4 regions of the Arthrobacter sp. 10N44_2 genome follow, and region 4 is predicted to be linked to each of the others. Evidence: riboswitches for the same ligand, from Rfam matches in the RefSeq annotation. Region 4 holds a riboswitch; each other region holds the start of a gene.

Region 1 (4,203 bases), on a different contig from region 4:
TCATGGGGACCAAAGCCGAACTTTCCGCCCTGACACAGGAGACCCCCGCATGATGCAGACCGTCCTGACGGTGACCGCCGTCGTACTGTCCCTGGCCGCCGCGGGGGCGATCGTCCGGATCGCGCGGGGGCCCTCGCTGCTGGACCGGGTTCTGGCCGCCGACGTGCTGCTGGCCATCTTCGGCGCGGCCCTGTGCATCGACATGGCCGCCAACCGGCACCTGAACAACCTGATGCTGCTCGTTGCGATTTCCCTGATCGGATTCGTCGGCTCGGTCACCGTGGCCCGGTTCGTGGCCGACAGGCGGGAGGGCGTCCGTGAATCCTGACACAGTGATCGACGCCGTCTCCGCCGTGTTCATGGTGACCGGAGCCCTGATGTCCCTCGCGGCCGCCATCGGGCTGCTGCGATTCCCGGACCTCATGAGCAGGATGCACGCGGCCACCAAACCGCAGGTCCTCGGCCTGTTCCTGCTGCTGGCGGCCCTCGGCCTGCAGATGCGCACCTGGTCGGTGTGGCCCGTCCTGCTGGTGGCCTGGCTCTTCCAGCTGCTCACCGTCCCCGTGTCCGCCCACATGGTGGGTCGGGCCGGCTACCGGACCAAGCACCTGCACCCGGAGCTGCTGAGCTCCGACGAGCTCGAGGCGGTAGTCCAGAAGGCCGCCCAGCAGGCGGCCACGCACGGAGCGGACGACGACGACGACCGCTGAGCCCCGTCTGGCCAGGCGGACCCGGCCGCACGTCGCCCCGTCCGGCCCGGCGGACCCGGCCGGGGCCTTCGACTGCCGCGGCGGGCGCCGCGGCCAGTCGCGTCAGGTCAGACGACGTCCTGGGTCTTGGCGAAGCGGGTGATCGCGCGCTGGGTGCCGCGGTTGGCGAGCACCTGGATGATGGCGCTGACCGAGGCGGAGATCAGGGCGAACGTCAGGGCCGAGCGCAGGGTGGTGGGAACGTCGTCCTCCTGGCCCTTGGGCGGCTTGTTGCCCGTGGACTTTTCCCACATGGTGTCCACCAGCTTGGTGCCGGCAAAGCCGGCCAGGAGGCTGACGCCGGTGCCGAGCAGCTTGATGAGGATGTTCATTCTTCGGTCTCCTTGGGACGGGAACGGTTTTCCCCTAGCCTAGCGTTCCGGGGTGAGGACCATCCGCAGGGCCTCGACCACGAGTTCGTGATCCGCCTTCTGGGGCAGGCCGGAGACGGTGACGACGGCGACGGCGCCCGTGCCGCGCACGTAAATGGGAAACGCCCCGCCGTGGGCGGCGAACTCCGACTGATCCCACCAGGCGTTGTCCTCGATCCTTCCGCCGGCAGCGCGGGCCCGGAGGCCCACCAGCAGGGACGGGACCTCGTACCGCATGGCGGTGCGCTTTTTGGCGTTGATCCAGCGCTCATTGTCCGGTGTGGCGCCGTCCAGCGCGGCGTGGAAGAGCACCTGCTCGCCTTTGGTGATGTCGACGGCAATGGGCAGCGAGCGTTGCCTGCCCAGCTCGACAAGGAGGAGCCCGAGGTCCAGGGCGTCATCCTTGCTGAACGACGCGAACTGGAGCGCCTCTATCTCGGCCAGCACGCGGCCAATGAGCGCCGCCAGGGAACCCCGCGGCTGCGGCTCATTGGAGTCGGGATCGTATTCCCCGGAGGGATCTTGGGTGACCGGTGTGTGCGACAAAATATTCCAGCTTTCCGGTGGGTGACGAGGCCGCCCGCTGGCGGGTCCGGGGGTCCGGCACGACGACTCTACCAAGAGGGATTTCCGGGCCGCCGGGACTGCCGCCGTCCGGTCCACGATTGTGACGGCACACCACTGAAATCCCGGCCGTCCGGGTGTAAACTGAGCCAGCCCACAAGGGCGAAAATAATTACGACAGGGGAGCGCCGCCGTCGGGCATCGCCGGAAAAATCCGGGGAAACCTTTGGTGGGCGCTGAGAGTGCGGACAGCCGCAGACCCTCGAACCTGATCCGGTTAGTACCGGCGCAAGGGAGTCGAGTTCTCAGGATGCGCGGAGGGCGGCGGAAGCCGAGACCGGCCGGCGCACCCTCCCCTCCTGTTCCTCAGGAGGACGACATGACAGATATTTCAGCACAGCATGGTTCCGCCAGCCGTTCATCCGCCCGGCGCAACTACAGCTGGCGCGTGGTGGACATTGTGGTGGCCGCGTTGATCGCCGTTGCCGGCGGCGTCATTTTCTGGGCCTGGTCCCAGGGCGCGAACCTGATCTCGACTCCGGTCAACGCGGTCTACCCGCCGTTGAGCGGACTCTACGCCGGCGGCTGGATGATCCCGGCGGTGCTGGGCATGCTCATCATCCGCAAGCCGGGCGCCGCGCTCTTCTGCGAAACCGTCGCGGCCACCGGCGAGCTCATCATGGGTTCGCAGTACGGCACCACGGTGCTGATCTCCGGCATCCTGCAGGGCCTCGGCGCCGAACTGGTCTTCGCGGCCTTCCTCTACAAGAAGTTCAACCTGCCCGTCTCCGTGCTGGCCGGCGCCGGCGCTGGCCTCTTCTGCGGCCTGAACGACTCCTTCCTGCCGTGGGGCTGGAACATCGCCTACGAAGCCGGCGACAAGCTCGCCTACATCGTCTTCACCACGATCTCCGGCGCAGTGATTGCCGGCGGACTGGCCTGGCTCGCCACCCGCGGCCTGGCGAAAACCGGAGTGCTGGGCTCCTTTGCCTCCCGCAAGGCCGCCACGGAGCCCGTCTTCTCCTGAGCCCCGTCGCTGAATCCTGCAGAGAATCATGAGATCTTCACCGGGCGTCCGGCCGGCCGCCGTCACGGCCCGCGGCTGGGGCTGGCGGCATGCCGGACGGACCAGGCCCGCCGTCAGCGGCCTTGACCTGGACATCCAGCCGGGGGAGCGCGTGCTCCTGCTGGGGCCCTCCGGCGCCGGCAAGTCGACGCTGCTCCACGCCCTGGCCGGCGTTCTGGGCGACGGCGCGGCCGGCGACTCCGGGGACCCCGGCGACTCCGGCGACTCCGGCGAAGCCGAAGATGCAGACGAGACCGGCAGCCTCCTGATCGACGGTGCCGCGCCACGGGCGCAGCGCGGCCGCGCCGGGCTGGTGCAGCAGGACCCGGAAACGCAGGTGGTGCTCTCCCGCCTCGGCGACGACGTCGCCTTCGGGGCGGAGAACCTCGCCGTCCCGGCGGCGGAGATCTGGCCGCGCGTGCGCGAGGCCCTCGACGACGTCGGGCTGGGACAGCTGCCGCTGGACCACCCGACGGCGGCCCTCTCCGGCGGCCAAAAGCAACGGCTCGCGCTCGCCGGGATCCTCGCGATGCGGCCAGGGCTGCTGCTGCTCGACGAGCCGACCGCCAACCTCGACCCCACGGGCGTCCTGGAGGTCCGCGACGCTGTGGGCCGCTGCCTGGACAAGACAGGCGCCACGCTGGTGGTCGTGGAGCACCGGGTGGGGGTCTGGAAAGACCTGGTGGACAGGATCGTGGTGCTGCAGCCAGGGTCCGCCACGGACTCCGCGGTCTTGATTGACGGACCGCCGGACCGGGTCCTGGCCGAGGCGCGGGACATGCTCATCGGTGCGGGCGTCTGGGTGCCGGGCTACGTCCCGGCGACGCGGATGCGGACACCGGCGCGGGGCGCGGGACAGACTCTGCTCGCGGCCGACGCGCTCGCGGTGTCCCGCGAACGGCCGCGGCGGGCCGGGCTGCGCGACGGCTTCCGCACCATCGCGCCGCGTCCGGTCCAGTCCGGGGTCTCGGTCCGGGTCCGCGCCGGCGAGGCGCTGACCATCACCGGACAGAACGGCACAGGGAAGTCCACCCTGGCGCTGACGCTGGCCGGTCTCCTGCGGCCCGTCGCGGGAACAGTCTCGGCCACGGCGGAGCTGAGCAGCCCCGCCACCGGTCACTCCAGCGGTCGCTCCAGTGGCCGCGTACGCGACGGCGCCGGACCCGATCCCTACCGGTGGAAGGCCCAGCAGCTGATCGCCAGGATCGGAACCGTCTTCCAGGAACCCGAGCACCAGTTCGTTACCGGCAAGGTCCTCGACGAGCTCATGTTCGGACCGCGCCACCTCGGCTACGGCGAAGACCGCGTGGACGAACTGCTGGAGCGGCTGCGGCTGACGGAGCTTGTGGACGCCAACCCCTACACGCTCTCCGGCGGCGAGAAGCGGCGCCTTTCGGTAGCCACTGTGCTGGCGGCGCACCCCCAGGTGCTGGTCCTGGACGAGCCCACCTTC
Region 2 (4,203 bases), on a different contig from region 4:
TCTCATCATGGAAGGCCTCGGCCGTGACCGGGTCCAGGGACAGCGCGAACTGGTCCCGCCAGCGGAACTCGAACCTTGCCTTGGACAGGGCATCGTCGCGTTCGTGCGCGCCGGGGTGGCCCTTGGCGAGGTCCGCGGCATGGGCGGCGATCTTGTAAGTGATCACGCCCGTCTTCACATCGTCCTTGTCCGGCAGCCCGAGGTGTTCCTTGGGCGTGACGTAGCAGAGCATGGCAGTGCCGTAGCGGGCGATTTCGGTGGCGCCGATCGCCGAGGTGATGTGGTCATAGCCCGGTGCGATGTCCGTGACGAGCGGCCCGAGTGTGTAAAACGGGGCGCCCTTGCAGAGTTCCTGCTGGCGCTCCACGTTTTCCCGGACGAGGTGGAAGGGCACATGCCCGGGGCCCTCCACCATGACTTGCACGTCGAAGTCCCAGGCCCGCTGCGTGAGCTCGGCCAGGGTGTCCAGTTCGGCGAACTGTGCCGCGTCGTTGGCATCCGCCGTCGCGCCCGGCCGCAGCCCGTCGCCCAGCGAGAACGCGACGTCGTAGCGTGCGAAGATCTCGCACAGCTCATCGAAGTGGGTGTACAGAAAGTTCTCCCGGTGGTGCGCCAGGCACCAGCCAGCCATGATGGAACCGCCGCGGGACACGATGCCGGTGACCCGGTTGGCCGTCAGGGGCACATACCGCAGCAGCACGCCCGCGTGGATGGTCATGTAGTCCACGCCCTGCTCGCACTGTTCGATCACGGTGTCCCGGAAGATCTCCCAGGTCAGGGCGTTCGCCTCACCGTTCACCTTCTCCAGCGCCTGGTAGATCGGGACCGTTCCGATGGGGACGGGGGAATTACGGATGATCCACTCGCGCGTGGTGTGGATGTCATCCCCGGTGGAGAGGTCCATGACGGTGTCCGCGCCCCACTGCGTGGCCCACTGGAGTTTGTCGACCTCCTCGGCGATGGAGCTGGTCACGGCGGAGTTGCCGATATTGGCGTTGATTTTCACCAGGAACGACTTGCCGATGATCATCGGCTCGGATTCGGGGTGGTTGACGTTGTTGGGAATGATCGCGCGGCCCGCGGCCACCTCGCTGCGCACCAGCTCCACATCGCAGTTCTCGCGCAGCGCGACGAACCGCATTTCCGGGGTGATGACACCGTCCCGGGCGTAGCGCATCTGCGTGACGGTCCTGCCCTCAGCGGCCCGGCGCGGCACCGGCCGGCCGCCCCGCCACTCGGCCGACGCCGCACCGCGGCGCACCGCCGATTTGCCGTCGTCGAGCAGCTCCCGTTCACGGCCGGCGTAGGGTTCGGTGTCCGCCCTGGCCTCAATCCAGGGGGTGCGGAACGGCTCCAGCCCGCGGACCGGATCGCTGCCCGGTCCGGCAGTGCGGTACACCCGGAACGGCGGGTTCCGGATGCCGCCCGGGGAGGGTTCCAGGGCGATCTCGGTCACCGGCACGCGGATGCCGTGCTCCGGATCCGTGCTGAAGGCCAGCGAGTGGGACTTCAGCGACTGCGTGGTGGCTGCGGACTGAATTTGGACAGGGCTGTGCTGTGTCACTTGGGTGTTCACGGAAAAGCTCACTTCCTTCGCCGGCATTACCCGGACAGGTTCAACGGTCGCAGGCTGCGTCAGCCCGATCTCAGCCCCTGCAGGGGCACCCGTGTGGTCGTAGACGAAACTACCACGCACCGCCGGCCGGCCCTCGAGTGTGACGGAGTGCGGTCGGGCCGCGGTGTTAGCGTGGCATTGTGACTCTGCCCAGGGCCGTGCCCCGCATCCGGATGGCGACGCCGGAAGACCTCCCGGCGCTGCCGGTTCTCGAGGCCTAAGCAGACCGCATCCTCGAAGCGGAGCTGGGGAACCAGACGCTCCCGGCTCCGGAGTTGACGACGCCGGTTGAGCCGATCTTCATACTTGTCGCCGGAAACCCGCCCGTAGGGTTTGCCCGCGTTGACGAGGTCGGCGGCCAGGCCCATCTGGAACAACTCTCCGTGCAGCCGGACTCCGCCGGGCGGGGGATAGGACGGTCCCTGGTGGAGGCGGCCCTTGATGCGGCCCGGAGCCGTGGCAATTTATCGATGACGCTTTGCACCTTCGCAGGCGTCCCGTTCAATGCGCCGTTTTATGCGAGCTGCGGTTTCGAGGAACTCGCCCAGCCAGGACAGGCGTTGGGCGCCCTGCGGATCCACGAAGCGCAGCTGGGGCTGGACGGTCTTGGCCGGCGGATCGTCATGCGGATTAGGCTTTAGGTCATGACCGGCATCATCAAGTTCAGCGGCCCCATCCTCACCGCGGCGGACCATGAACGCCGCGGGCTCTGGTCGGTGGGCGGCCTGCTGACCTTCCGCCGTCCGGCCGCCGCGCCGGACCTCGTGCTCGACGGCTGGGTCATGCCCGGCCTCGTGGACGCACACTGCCACATCGGCCTCGGCCCGGGCGGGGACGTTACCGAGGACACCGCGGAATCCCAGGCCCTGGCGGACCGCGACGCCGGGACACTCCTGGTCCGCGACGCCGGCGCCGTCCACAACACACGCTGGCTCCAGCAGCGCGCGGACCTGCCCCGGATCATCCGTTCCGGCAGGCATCTCGCCAGGACCCGGCGCTACCTGCCGGGCCTGGCCGTCGAGGTCGAACCGGAGGATCTCGTCGAGGCCGTGCGCAAGCAGGCCCGCGCGGGTGATGGCTGGGTCAAGCTCGTGGGGGACTGGATCGACCGCGACGCCGGCGACCTCGCCGCCAGTTTTCCCGCCCGGACCATCAAGGACGCCGTCCAGGCCGCCCACGATGAGGGGGCCCGCGTCACCGCACACTGCTTCGCCGAAGACACCCTCGATGACATGCTCGACGCCGGGATCGACTGCATCGAGCACGCCACCGGGCTGCTGCCGCGGCACCTGCCGCGCTTCCTCGAACAGGGTGTTCCTATCGTGCCCACCCTGATCAACATCGCCACGTTCCCGGACATCGCCGCCCGGGCGGCGGCCAAGTTCCCCCGCTACGCAGCCCACATGCGCTCGCTGTGGGAGCGCCGGGCGGAGCGGATCCTCGAAGCCCACGAGGCCGGGCTGGCGATCTATGCCGGTACCGATGCCGGCAGCGTGATCAGCCATGGCAGGATCGTGGACGAGATCCAGGCCCTGCACGCCGCCGGCCTTCCCGCCGCTGCCGCCCTCGACGCCGCGAGCTGGTCTGCGCGGACCTGGCTCGGCGCGGAGTCCATCGGTGAAGGGGCAAGCGCTGACGTCCTCGTCACCGCCGAGGATCCGCGGAGCAATCCGGCCACGCTCCGCCGGATCCGGCACATCGTGCTGCGTGGGCTGCCGGTAGACCGGGCGCCAGTCCATGTTTTGGAATAAATTGAAGCTTCAAGTAATTTATCTTTACGTAGAGTCGCCGAAGGCCGGTGGCTACAGAATCCACGGAGCATTGCCATGACCGCAGAAGCCAGCACCCAGGACCTCCTTCCTGCCGAACTCACCATGGGCACCGTGATGCTCAAGGTCGGCGACATGAAGCTCATGACCGACTACTACCAGCGCGCCCTCGGCCTGGAGACTGTGGCCGAAGAGGACGGCGGGCTCTACCTTGGGCGCCAGCAGAAGCCGCTGGTGCATCTGGCGCCTGCCCCGGGCCTGAATCTACCTTCCCGCGGCGAGGCCGGGCTCTTCCACACCGCCCTCCTCTTCGAGGACCAGCACTCCCTGGCGGCCACCATCGCCACCGCGGCCCAGTACGAGCCCCAGTCCTTCACCGGCAGCGCGGACCACCTCGTCAGCGAGGCGTTCTACTTCAACGACCCCGAAGGCAACGGCATCGAGCTGTACTGGGACCGGCCGCGGGCGGCGTGGTCCTGGGAGGGCAAGAACGTCGTCATGGACAGTCTCGCCCTGCCGCCGCAGCGCTACCTGCAGCAATACCTGACCGAGGAGTCCGTGGCCGGCCAGCGCCAGGCCGCCGCCGGCGTCGGGCACGTCCACCTGCAGGTCGGCGACGTCCAGTCGGCGCATGATTTCTATGTCGGCACGCTCGGCTTCGAAAAGACCGCGGGCTGGCACGGCCAGGCGCTGTTCGTCTCGGCCGGCGGCTACCACCACCACATGGCCATGAACGTATGGAACAGCCGCGGCGCGGGCCCCCGGCGCGACACGCTGGGCCTGGGCGAAGTCCTGATCGAAGTGCCGTCCGGTGACGAT
Region 3 (4,203 bases), on a different contig from region 4:
GCAGCCGAGTTCCATCGCTAGGGCAGCGTCCGAGGCCGTGCCGATCCCGGCATCCAGCACCACGGGCACGGACGCGCGCGAGACGATCAGCTCGATGTTGTGCGGGTTCAGGATGCCCAGTCCGGTGCCGATCGGGGCGCCCAACGGCATCACGGCCGTCGCGCCGAGGTTTTCGAGCCGGAGGGCAAGCACGGGGTCGTCGTTCGTGTAGGCGAAGACCTTGAAGCCTCGGGCCACGAGCTGTTCGGTTGCGTCCACGAGTTCGACGGCGTCCGGCAGCAATGTGTGCTCGTCGGCAATGACTTCGAGCTTGACCCAGTCCGTTTCCAGGGCCTCCCGCGCCAGCTCGGCGGTGAGGACGGCGTCCTTGGCGGTGAAGCAGCCTGCCGTGTTGGGCAGTACCCGGATCTGATGGTCCTCGAGCAGCTGGAACAGCGAGCCCGTCTCCGCCGGCGAATAGCGGCGCATCGCCACCGTGGTCAGCTCCGTCCCGGACGCCACCAGCGCCGCCCCGAGCCCGTCCAGGCTCGGCGCACCGCCGGTTCCCATGATGAGGCGGGAGCCGAGCCTTACGCCGTCGACCACGAACGGATCGGCCACCGCACCGGTCATGGGGACGGCCTGTGTTCCTGCGAACGTCGTCTCGTTCATGCTGGTCATCCTCCCTGGACTGCCGTGACAAGTTCGACGTCGTCGCCGTCGGCGAGCGCCGTGGCGTGCCACTGGCTGCGCGGCACCACTTCGGCGTTGCGGGCGACGGCGACACCGAGCTTCCGCCCGTCGGCGGCGCGGCCGTCGGGGCCGATGCTCCGGCCAGTGAGCTGGCTGACGAGTGTGGAGACGGAGGCGCCGTCGGCGACGCTCTGATCCGTTCCGTTAAGTCGGATGTTCATGCTGCTTCCTTCTTGGGGCTGTCCCCGGACGTAACCGGGAGGCGGGAAAAACGGTCGGGGCGGAACCCGGCCCAGCGCGGGTCCGGCGTGAAGTCCATGAGTTGCCGGCACACGGCGGCAGCGGCGGGGGTCAGCAGGACGCCGTGCCGGAAGAATCCTGTGGCGATGATGAGTCCCGGGACGTCGCCGCCGTCCGCTTGTGCGACCCGCCCCAGCAGCGGGGCATTGTCCGGGGTTCCTGGCCGCGCCCGCGCCGTGGCTTCCAAAAGCTCCAGCTCGGCGACCGCAGGCACCAGCTGCTGGGCATCCCGCAGCAGCTGGTAAATGCCGCCGGCGGAAACTGCGTGCGGATCCGACGGTCCATCCTCCCGCTGGGTGGCCCCGATCACCACGGTGCCGTCCTGGCGGGGGACGATGTACACCGGGATGCCGCGCACCATGCCCCGCACGGTGGCCGTGAGCAGCGGCTGCAGATGCGGAGGCACGCGGAGCCGGAGGATGTCGCCGTAGACGGGCCGCAGCGGCAGCGCCAGCCCGGCCGGCAGCTCCTCGAGCGCGGCGGCGCCGAGCCCGTTGGCGACCACGGTCTCGGCAGCCCGCACGGTACCGCCGCCGGCCAACCGCACACCCGCCACCTGTCCGTCCTGCCACAGCAGGCCTGCCGCGCGCCGCCGGACGAAGCTGCCGCCTTCCGCACCGAGCACGCCCGCGAGCCGGGTGATCAGCAGGCGGGGGTCCACCTGGTGGTCGGCCGGGATGTCGAAGGCACACGAGATGCCGGGACTCAGCAGGGGCTCCCGGGTGCGCGCCTCGCGCACTGTCAGCGGCTCCACGGCCAGGCCGCATGCCTGCTGGACTTCCCTCAAGTCCGCGAGCGCGCGCCGGTCCGCCGCGTCGGCCCCCACCGCCAGGGTCGGCGTCGTTAAGTAGCCGGTACCTGCCGGCGAATCCGCGCCAGCGGCACCGGCGTCTAGAGCCGCAGCGAATCCTGGCCACAACCGGGAGGCTTCAAGCATCAGTTCCAGGAGCTGTTCCTCCTGGTAGTGCAGTTCACTCACGGGGGCCAGCATGCCGGCCGCGGCCCAGCTGGCTCCGCTGCCGGGAGCATCATCGATCAGGACCACGGATCGGCCCGAGCGGATGGCCTCGAACGCGATGCCATGGCCGATCACCCCGCCGCCGATCACGGCCACGTCGGCAGTCGTGTCCCCCGCGATGATTCCCTCTGCGGTACCGGTCCCTGTGTCACAAACCTGGGCGGCGGCGTCATTTGCGGCTCCGGCTGCACGGCCTGCTCGTGTGCCCATGAAGAATTCCTTCCCTACGCCGGTACTAGCCGGATCAGGTCAAGCGGTCGGCTCTGACGCCCTCTCAGCCGGGCAGCGGCGACATGGCTGCTGCGGGCTCCCGCGGTATGCGCCCAGTTTAGAGGAACTAGGCTGGTCCCATGAGCCAGGACCCTCTCCACACCACCGCCCGCCTCTATCTCTGCACCGACGCCCGCAGGGACCGCGGCGACTTCGAGGACTTCGTGGACGCCGCCTTCGCCGGCGGCGTGGACATCATCCAGTTGCGCGACAAGTCGCTCGAGGCCTCCGAGGAGCTGGAACTGCTGGAGGTCCTGCACACCGCGGCGCAGCGCCACGGGCGGCTGTGGGCCGTCAATGACCGGGCGGACATCGCCTCCCTGTCCGGGGCTCCGGTGTTCCATGTCGGCCAGAAGGACATTTCGCTCGACGCCGCCCGCGGCTTTCTCGGCAAGGATGCCGTGATCGGCCTGTCCACCCACAGCCCGAAGCAGGTGGACGCCGCCATCGCTGCCGCGCCAGGCCGCAAAGGGCTCGATTATTTCTGTGTGGGCCCCGTGTGGGCGACGCCCACCAAGCCCGGACGCGCCGCCGTCGGCCTCGATCTGGTGCGCTACGCCGCCCAGGCGATCGGCGGGGCGGACGCGGAGGGAACCGGCAAGGTCGACGAAAGCGTGCTGCCGTGGTTCGCGATCGGCGGGATCGACCTCAGTAACGTGGAGCAGGTAGTCGATGCCGGTGCCCGGCGGATCGTCGTGGTCCGGGCGATCACCGACGCCACTGATCCGGCCCACGCCGCCGGAGCCTTGCTGGCGGCGCTGGACGCCGCCGCATCCTAAGCAGGTCCCCAGACCGTAATGCCGGCCGGCACTGAAACTATCCGGCGAGACCCAGCTCCGTCATCCGGCGCGCGTGGTTCGCTGCAAGTTCGGCCGCCAGGCCATTGACCAGCGCCCGGGCGCCGGCGTCGTCGAGCCCCGACAGTCCGCCGAGGAACGCGTGCTCAGCGCTGACACGCTGGGCGTGGTTCAGTACTTCCCCCAGCAGACGCCTGGCCCACAACGCCAGGCGCGACGCCAGCCGGGGGTCATCGGCCAGGGCCGCCTTGATGCGCGCCTGCAGCACGGCCGTGGACTCACCGGTGGAGCGAACCTGCCCGATCAACTCACGGGTCGCGGCGTCGACGTACCGGCCCACGACGCTGTAAAAGTCCGCGGCGACCGTGTCGATCACGTAGGCCTTCATGAGGGCCTCGTACCAGTCCGACGGGCGCGTGCGTTCGTGGAAGTGGTCCACCGCGGGCTGGAACGGCAGCATGGCGGCCTCCGTATCCAGGCCCATGTGTTCGAGCCGGATTCGGACGAGTTCGTAATGCTGGAACTCGACCACCGCCATCCTGCCCAGCAACGCACGGTCATGCAGCGTGGGCGAATACCGGGCACTCGAGGACAGCCGCTCGAAGGCGGAAAGCTCGCCGTACGCCAAGACTCCCAGCAGGTCGGCAATGAAGCTGTTGTAGAGGGCAGGATCGTCCGCAGTTGCGCTCATCATCCAAGACTAATAGCGGAAATCGGGCTACCCTGATTTTCGTGTCCCATCATCGCCTGACCCCCAGTGTCCACGAGCAGCAGAACCAGCTTGCCGGGGCACTCAAGGCGTTGCGCACCACGCTGGAACTGCCCGGCCCGTTCCCCGAGGATGTGCTGCGCGACGCGGAGGCGGCGGTGGCCGAGCACAAGCTCCCGGACCTTGACCTCACGCACGTCGAGTTCGTGACCATCGATCCGGCATCGTCCACCGACCTGGACCAGGCCCTGTTTATCGAACGGAGCAACGGCGGCTACAAGGTCTTCTACGCCATCGCCGACGTCCCCTCCTTTGTCGCCCCGGGCGGGGCGCTGGACGCCGAGACCCGGCGCCGCGGCCAGACCTTCTACACCCCGGACGGCCGGATTCCGCTGCATCCGGAGATCATCAGCGAGGCCGCCGGCAGCCTGCTCGCC
Region 4 (4,203 bases):
ACTTCCGGAACCGTGCCCCACCATCGTACCGGTAGTCCGGACCAGCTCGCGTCAGGCGTACAGCCGCGGCGCGTCGAAGAAGTCCACTTCGTAGCGCGATGACTGCCGGAAAGCCAGGGCCATGGCCTGCCGCTCGCTCTCCGATGCCCGCCCGGCCGCCGTGTCCGTGTACGCGATGGCCTGCCGGGTCGCGGCGGCGAAGTCCTCGTCGGCGTAGGTCCGCAGCCAGCCGGCGTAGGGGTGCTCCCCGGGGGCGCCGCCGGCCAGGAACTCCCGGTGCAGCGTGGAACCGACCTCGGCGTAGAGCCAGAAGCAGGGCAGCGCCGCCGCCACGAGGACGCCATAGCTGCCGGAGACAGAGGCGGCCAGCAGGTGGTCCACATACGCTTTCGTGACCGGGCCCAGGGTGGAGGCCGTGGGGCGCGTGCTGAGCCAGGAACGGTGCAGCTCGGATTCGACCTCCAGGCAGGTCTGCGCCGAACGGGCCCAGAACAGCTGCTCGGCCTCGGTGGGGGCAATCGCCGCGGCCCGGGCCAGGACCCGGGAGTAGCCGTTGAGGTAGATGGCGTCCTGGGCGAGGTAGTACGCGAACTCGTGCTCGGGCAAGGTGCCGTCGGCCAGTCCGCGGACGAAGTCCAGGGCGTAGATCGCCTCAAGATCATCCGCGGCTCCTGCGCGCAGGGCTGCGGCGAACTCCCCCGCCGCCGGACCGTGCCCGGCCTGGAGGTGCTGCAGGTGGTGGAAGTGGTGGACCGGGCCGTTGCCCGAGCCGACGTCCAGGGCCGAGGCTCCGCGGAGCGCGCCCAGCAGCCACGGCTTGACTTCCCGCAGCGCCGCTTCCCAGTCCCCCACCCGGGCCTGCACGGTGGCCATGGCCGAGGACAGGGAGCATCCGGTGCCGTGGCTGTTGCGCGTCGCGATCCGCTCCCCCGGCACCACCACCGTTTCCTGGCCGAGCAGGCCGCCGGTGTTGACCAGCGCATCCGGGCAGCCGGTGCCGGCGTCGGCGTCGTGGCCGTCGGCGTCGTGGGCATGCCCGTCCCCCCGCCCGGCGCCCTGGAGGTGTCCGCCCTTAACCAGGACGGTGGTGCCGGTCAGGGCGGCCAGCCGCTTGCCCTGCGCCAGGGCCTCGGTCCAGTCGGCAGCGACGGGTTCCTTGAGCAGGATGGCGAGTTCGGCGAGGTTGGGCGTGATGAGGTCCGCCAGCGGCAGGAGGGCCTGCAGGGCGGCCTCGGCGGATTCCTGCAGGAGCCGGTCCCCGCTGGTGGCGACCATCACCGGGTCCAGGACGACGACGGCGGGGCGCACCTTTTCCAGCCAGCTGCGGACGGCGTCGATCACGGCGGCGTCACCGAGCATGCCGATCTTGACGGCGTCGATGCCGATGTCGTCGCTGATGGCGTCCAGCTGCGCCGTGAGGAACGCCGCCGGGGGGACGTGGACGGCGCGCACGCCCTGGGTGTTCTGCGCTGTCAGGGCGGTGATGGCGGCCATGCCGTAGCCGCCGTTCGCCGCGATGCTCTTCAGGTCGGCCTGGATTCCGGCCCCGCCGGAGGGATCGGAGCCGGCGATGGCCAGCACGCGGGGAATGCGCGGCGGGGCCGGCAGAGACTCGTTGTGCAGAAAATTGGGCGGGAGGAACTCGGACGGATTCGATCTCGCGGACAAGGAAGACATCCCTTCGCCGGTGCTAACCGGACAGGTTCAACGGGTCTGGATCTCAGCCGGCCCGGTGCCCGGCACCCCGTGTCAGTGTTCCAGCCTAGCCCTTGCCACCCGGAGGACCCGTTAACGCACGAGCGGGCCCGGGCCCGGGCGGACGTATGTTACGTCTGCCCTGACCCGGACCCGCAGCCCGACCAGTCGAAATAATGACCGGACGGGGACGTGGTCAGTCGCGGAGGACTACAGCTCCGACGCCGGCACGCCGACGCCGAGGATGATCGGCTCGTTGCCGGCCGGGATGGACGCAGGCCCGGCCGCGGCGGGAGCCTTGGCCTCGTGGACCGATCCGGCCGCGGCCGGCCGGGTTGCCTCGCGGTGCTCCACGGAGGTTTCGTTGGCTGCGCCCTGGGCGCGGCTGGCACTCCGGTTGCGGCGCCCGCGGCGGCCGCGCAGCGTCGTGGTGTCAGCTGTGCGTGACGCCGGCGCCTCCGCAGCGCGGACGGCCGACGGCGCCTCGGGCGCCGTGGCTTCCGGTGCGGCAACAGCTGCTGCCTGACCGGCCGCCAGGCCGGCGGCCTGATCCGGCTTGCCGGCCTCGGCTTCGCCCAGGTTTGCGAAGGCCTCGGTCAGCAGGTCCAGGGTCAGGGCCGGTGACGGCGCGTCCTCCGCGTGCTCGACGAAAGGCAGGGCCACCTGCTCGCCGCCAAACGTCAGCACCGTTGCGGGGCGGCCGGCTGCCTCGTCGGCGGCTGCGAGCTGCGTGACGGCGTCGACGGCGGCCTGGCGGGCCCCGGCGTCGCTGGCTGCGGCTGCCTCCCCGTCGTGCAGGTGCGCGGCGTGCGCTGCGGCAGCGATGTTGGCCAGCGCGGCACGGGTGGCCTCGGCCTTGGCGTGGCGTTCGGCCTCGGTGGGTTCGGCGTGGACGGGCGCGGGTGCGGCCGGCGCGGTCTCTCCGCCCTGGCCTCCGCGGCCGCGGCGACGGCTCTTGCGTTCCGGGCGGGCAGCAGGCTGCGCCTCGGTGCGCGGCACATAGTGCTCCGCGGCGACCGTGTTGGCGCGGCGGTGCTCCACCGGCTCGTCGTGGGTGACGATGCCGCGGCCCGCACATGTTTCGCACTGTTCGCCGAAGACTTCCAGCAGCCCGGTGCCCATCCGCTTGCGGGTCATCTGCACGAGGCCCAGCGAGGTCACCTCGGCCACCTGGTGTTTAGTCCGGTCCCGGCCCAGGCACTCCACCATGCGGCGCAGCACGAGGTCGCGGTTGGATTCGAGCACCATGTCGATGAAGTCGATCACGATGATGCCGCCAATGTCGCGCAGGCGCAGCTGCCGGACGACTTCCTCGGCCGCTTCCAGGTTGTTCTTGGTGACGGTTTCCTCGAGGTTGCCGCCGGAGCCGGTGAATTTGCCGGTGTTAACGTCCACCACGGTCATGGCTTCGGTGCGGTCGATCACGAGCGAACCGCCCGAGGGCAGGAAGACCTTCCGGTCCAGGGCCTTGTGGATCTGCTCGTCGATGCGCCAGGCCGCGAAGATGTCCGTGTCCTTGGTCCACTTCTCGAGCCGGCCCACGAGGTCCGGCGCGACGTAGGTGACGTAGGCCTCGATGGTGTCCCAGGCTTCCTCGCCGGAGACGATCAGCTTGGAGAAGTCCTCGTTGAAGACGTCCCGGACCACCTTGATGGTCAGGTCAGGTTCGCCGTAGAGCAGCTCGGGGGCGAGGATCTTGGTGGACGTCGACTGGCTCTCGATGCCTTCCCACTGCGCGCGGAGGCGGTTGATGTCGTGCGTCAGCTCTTCCTCGGAAGCTCCCTCGGCCGCGGTGCGGACAATGACGCCCGCGTCCTCGGGCAGGCGGTCCTTGAGGATCCGCTTGAGGCGGTTGCGTTCGACGTCGGGCAGCTTGCGGGAGATGCCGGTCATGGAACCGCCGGGCACGTACACGAGGTACCGGCCGGGCAGCGAGATCTGGCTGGTGAGACGGGCGCCCTTGTGGCCGACCGGGTCCTTGGTGACCTGGACCAGCACGGAGTCGCCGGACTTCAGCGCGTTCTCGATGCGGCGCTGCTTGCCCTCGAGGTTGACGGACTCCCAGTTCACTTCACCGGCGTAGAGCACGGCGTTGCGGCCGCGGCCGATGTCCACGAAAGCGGCCTCCATGGAGGGCAGCACGTTCTGGACCTTGCCCAGGTAGACGTTGCCGATCAGGGAGTCCTGCTGGGTCTTGGACACGAAGTGCTCGGCCAGGACGCCGTCTTCAAGGACACCGATCTGGATTCTGTCGTCGCGCTGGCGGACGATCATCTGGCGGTCCACGGACTCGCGGCGGGCCAGGAACTCGGCCTCGGTGATGACGGTACGGCGGCGGCCGGTGTCGCGGGATTCGCGGCGGCGCTGCTTCTTGGCTTCCAGGCGGGTGGAGCCCTTGACGGAAGTGACGCGGTTGTTCACCGGCGCCTCGGCCATGGCACGCGGCGCACGGACGCGGGTCACCGTGTTGGGCGGATCGTCGCCTTCCCCGCCGGTCAGCTCGAGGTC

The links. A riboswitch is a leader RNA that binds a small molecule or an ion and turns the genes downstream of it on or off. The one in region 4 is predicted to bind thiamine pyrophosphate.
Region 1: another riboswitch for thiamine pyrophosphate. It lies ahead of AC1DBX_RS08785 (ECF transporter S component); the one in region 4 lies ahead of AC1DBX_RS00405 (bifunctional hydroxymethylpyrimidine kinase/phosphomethylpyrimidine kinase).
Region 2: another riboswitch for thiamine pyrophosphate. It lies ahead of thiC (phosphomethylpyrimidine synthase ThiC); the one in region 4 lies ahead of AC1DBX_RS00405 (bifunctional hydroxymethylpyrimidine kinase/phosphomethylpyrimidine kinase).
Region 3: another riboswitch for thiamine pyrophosphate. It lies ahead of thiO (glycine oxidase ThiO); the one in region 4 lies ahead of AC1DBX_RS00405 (bifunctional hydroxymethylpyrimidine kinase/phosphomethylpyrimidine kinase).

What each region holds. Positions count from the first base shown of each region.
Region 1 is NZ_JBFTHT010000006.1:81,793-85,995, forward strand. Features, by position in the region: gene AC1DBX_RS08760 (Na+/H+ antiporter subunit E) at 1-53, shown strand, start outside; gene AC1DBX_RS08765 (MrpF/PhaF family protein) at 50-328, shown strand; gene mnhG (monovalent cation/H(+) antiporter subunit G) at 360-710, shown strand; gene AC1DBX_RS08775 (DUF4235 domain-containing protein) at 818-1,081, opposite strand; gene AC1DBX_RS08780 (heme-degrading domain-containing protein) at 1,121-1,666, opposite strand; TPP riboswitch at 1,854-1,997, shown strand; gene AC1DBX_RS08785 (ECF transporter S component) at 2,064-2,711, shown strand; gene AC1DBX_RS08790 (ABC transporter ATP-binding protein) at 2,740-4,203, shown strand, end outside.
Region 2 is NZ_JBFTHT010000022.1:39,004-43,206, forward strand. Features, by position in the region: gene thiC (phosphomethylpyrimidine synthase ThiC) at 1-1,576, opposite strand, end outside; TPP riboswitch at 1,572-1,679, opposite strand; gene AC1DBX_RS18650 (GNAT family N-acetyltransferase) at 1,891-2,256, shown strand; gene AC1DBX_RS18655 (amidohydrolase family protein) at 2,260-3,366, shown strand; gene AC1DBX_RS18660 (VOC family protein) at 3,442-4,203, shown strand, end outside.
Region 3 is NZ_JBFTHT010000002.1:1,254-5,456, forward strand. Features, by position in the region: gene AC1DBX_RS02965 (thiazole synthase) at 1-651, opposite strand, end outside; gene thiS (sulfur carrier protein ThiS) at 657-893, opposite strand; gene thiO (glycine oxidase ThiO) at 890-2,200, opposite strand; TPP riboswitch at 2,194-2,314, opposite strand; gene thiE (thiamine phosphate synthase) at 2,341-3,039, shown strand; gene AC1DBX_RS02985 (ferritin-like fold-containing protein) at 3,077-3,751, opposite strand; gene AC1DBX_RS02990 (RNB domain-containing ribonuclease) at 3,790-4,203, shown strand, end outside.
Region 4 is NZ_JBFTHT010000001.1:76,779-80,981, reverse strand. Features, by position in the region: gene AC1DBX_RS00405 (bifunctional hydroxymethylpyrimidine kinase/phosphomethylpyrimidine kinase) at 52-1,677, opposite strand; TPP riboswitch at 1,660-1,757, opposite strand; gene AC1DBX_RS00400 (Rne/Rng family ribonuclease) at 1,906-4,203, opposite strand, start outside.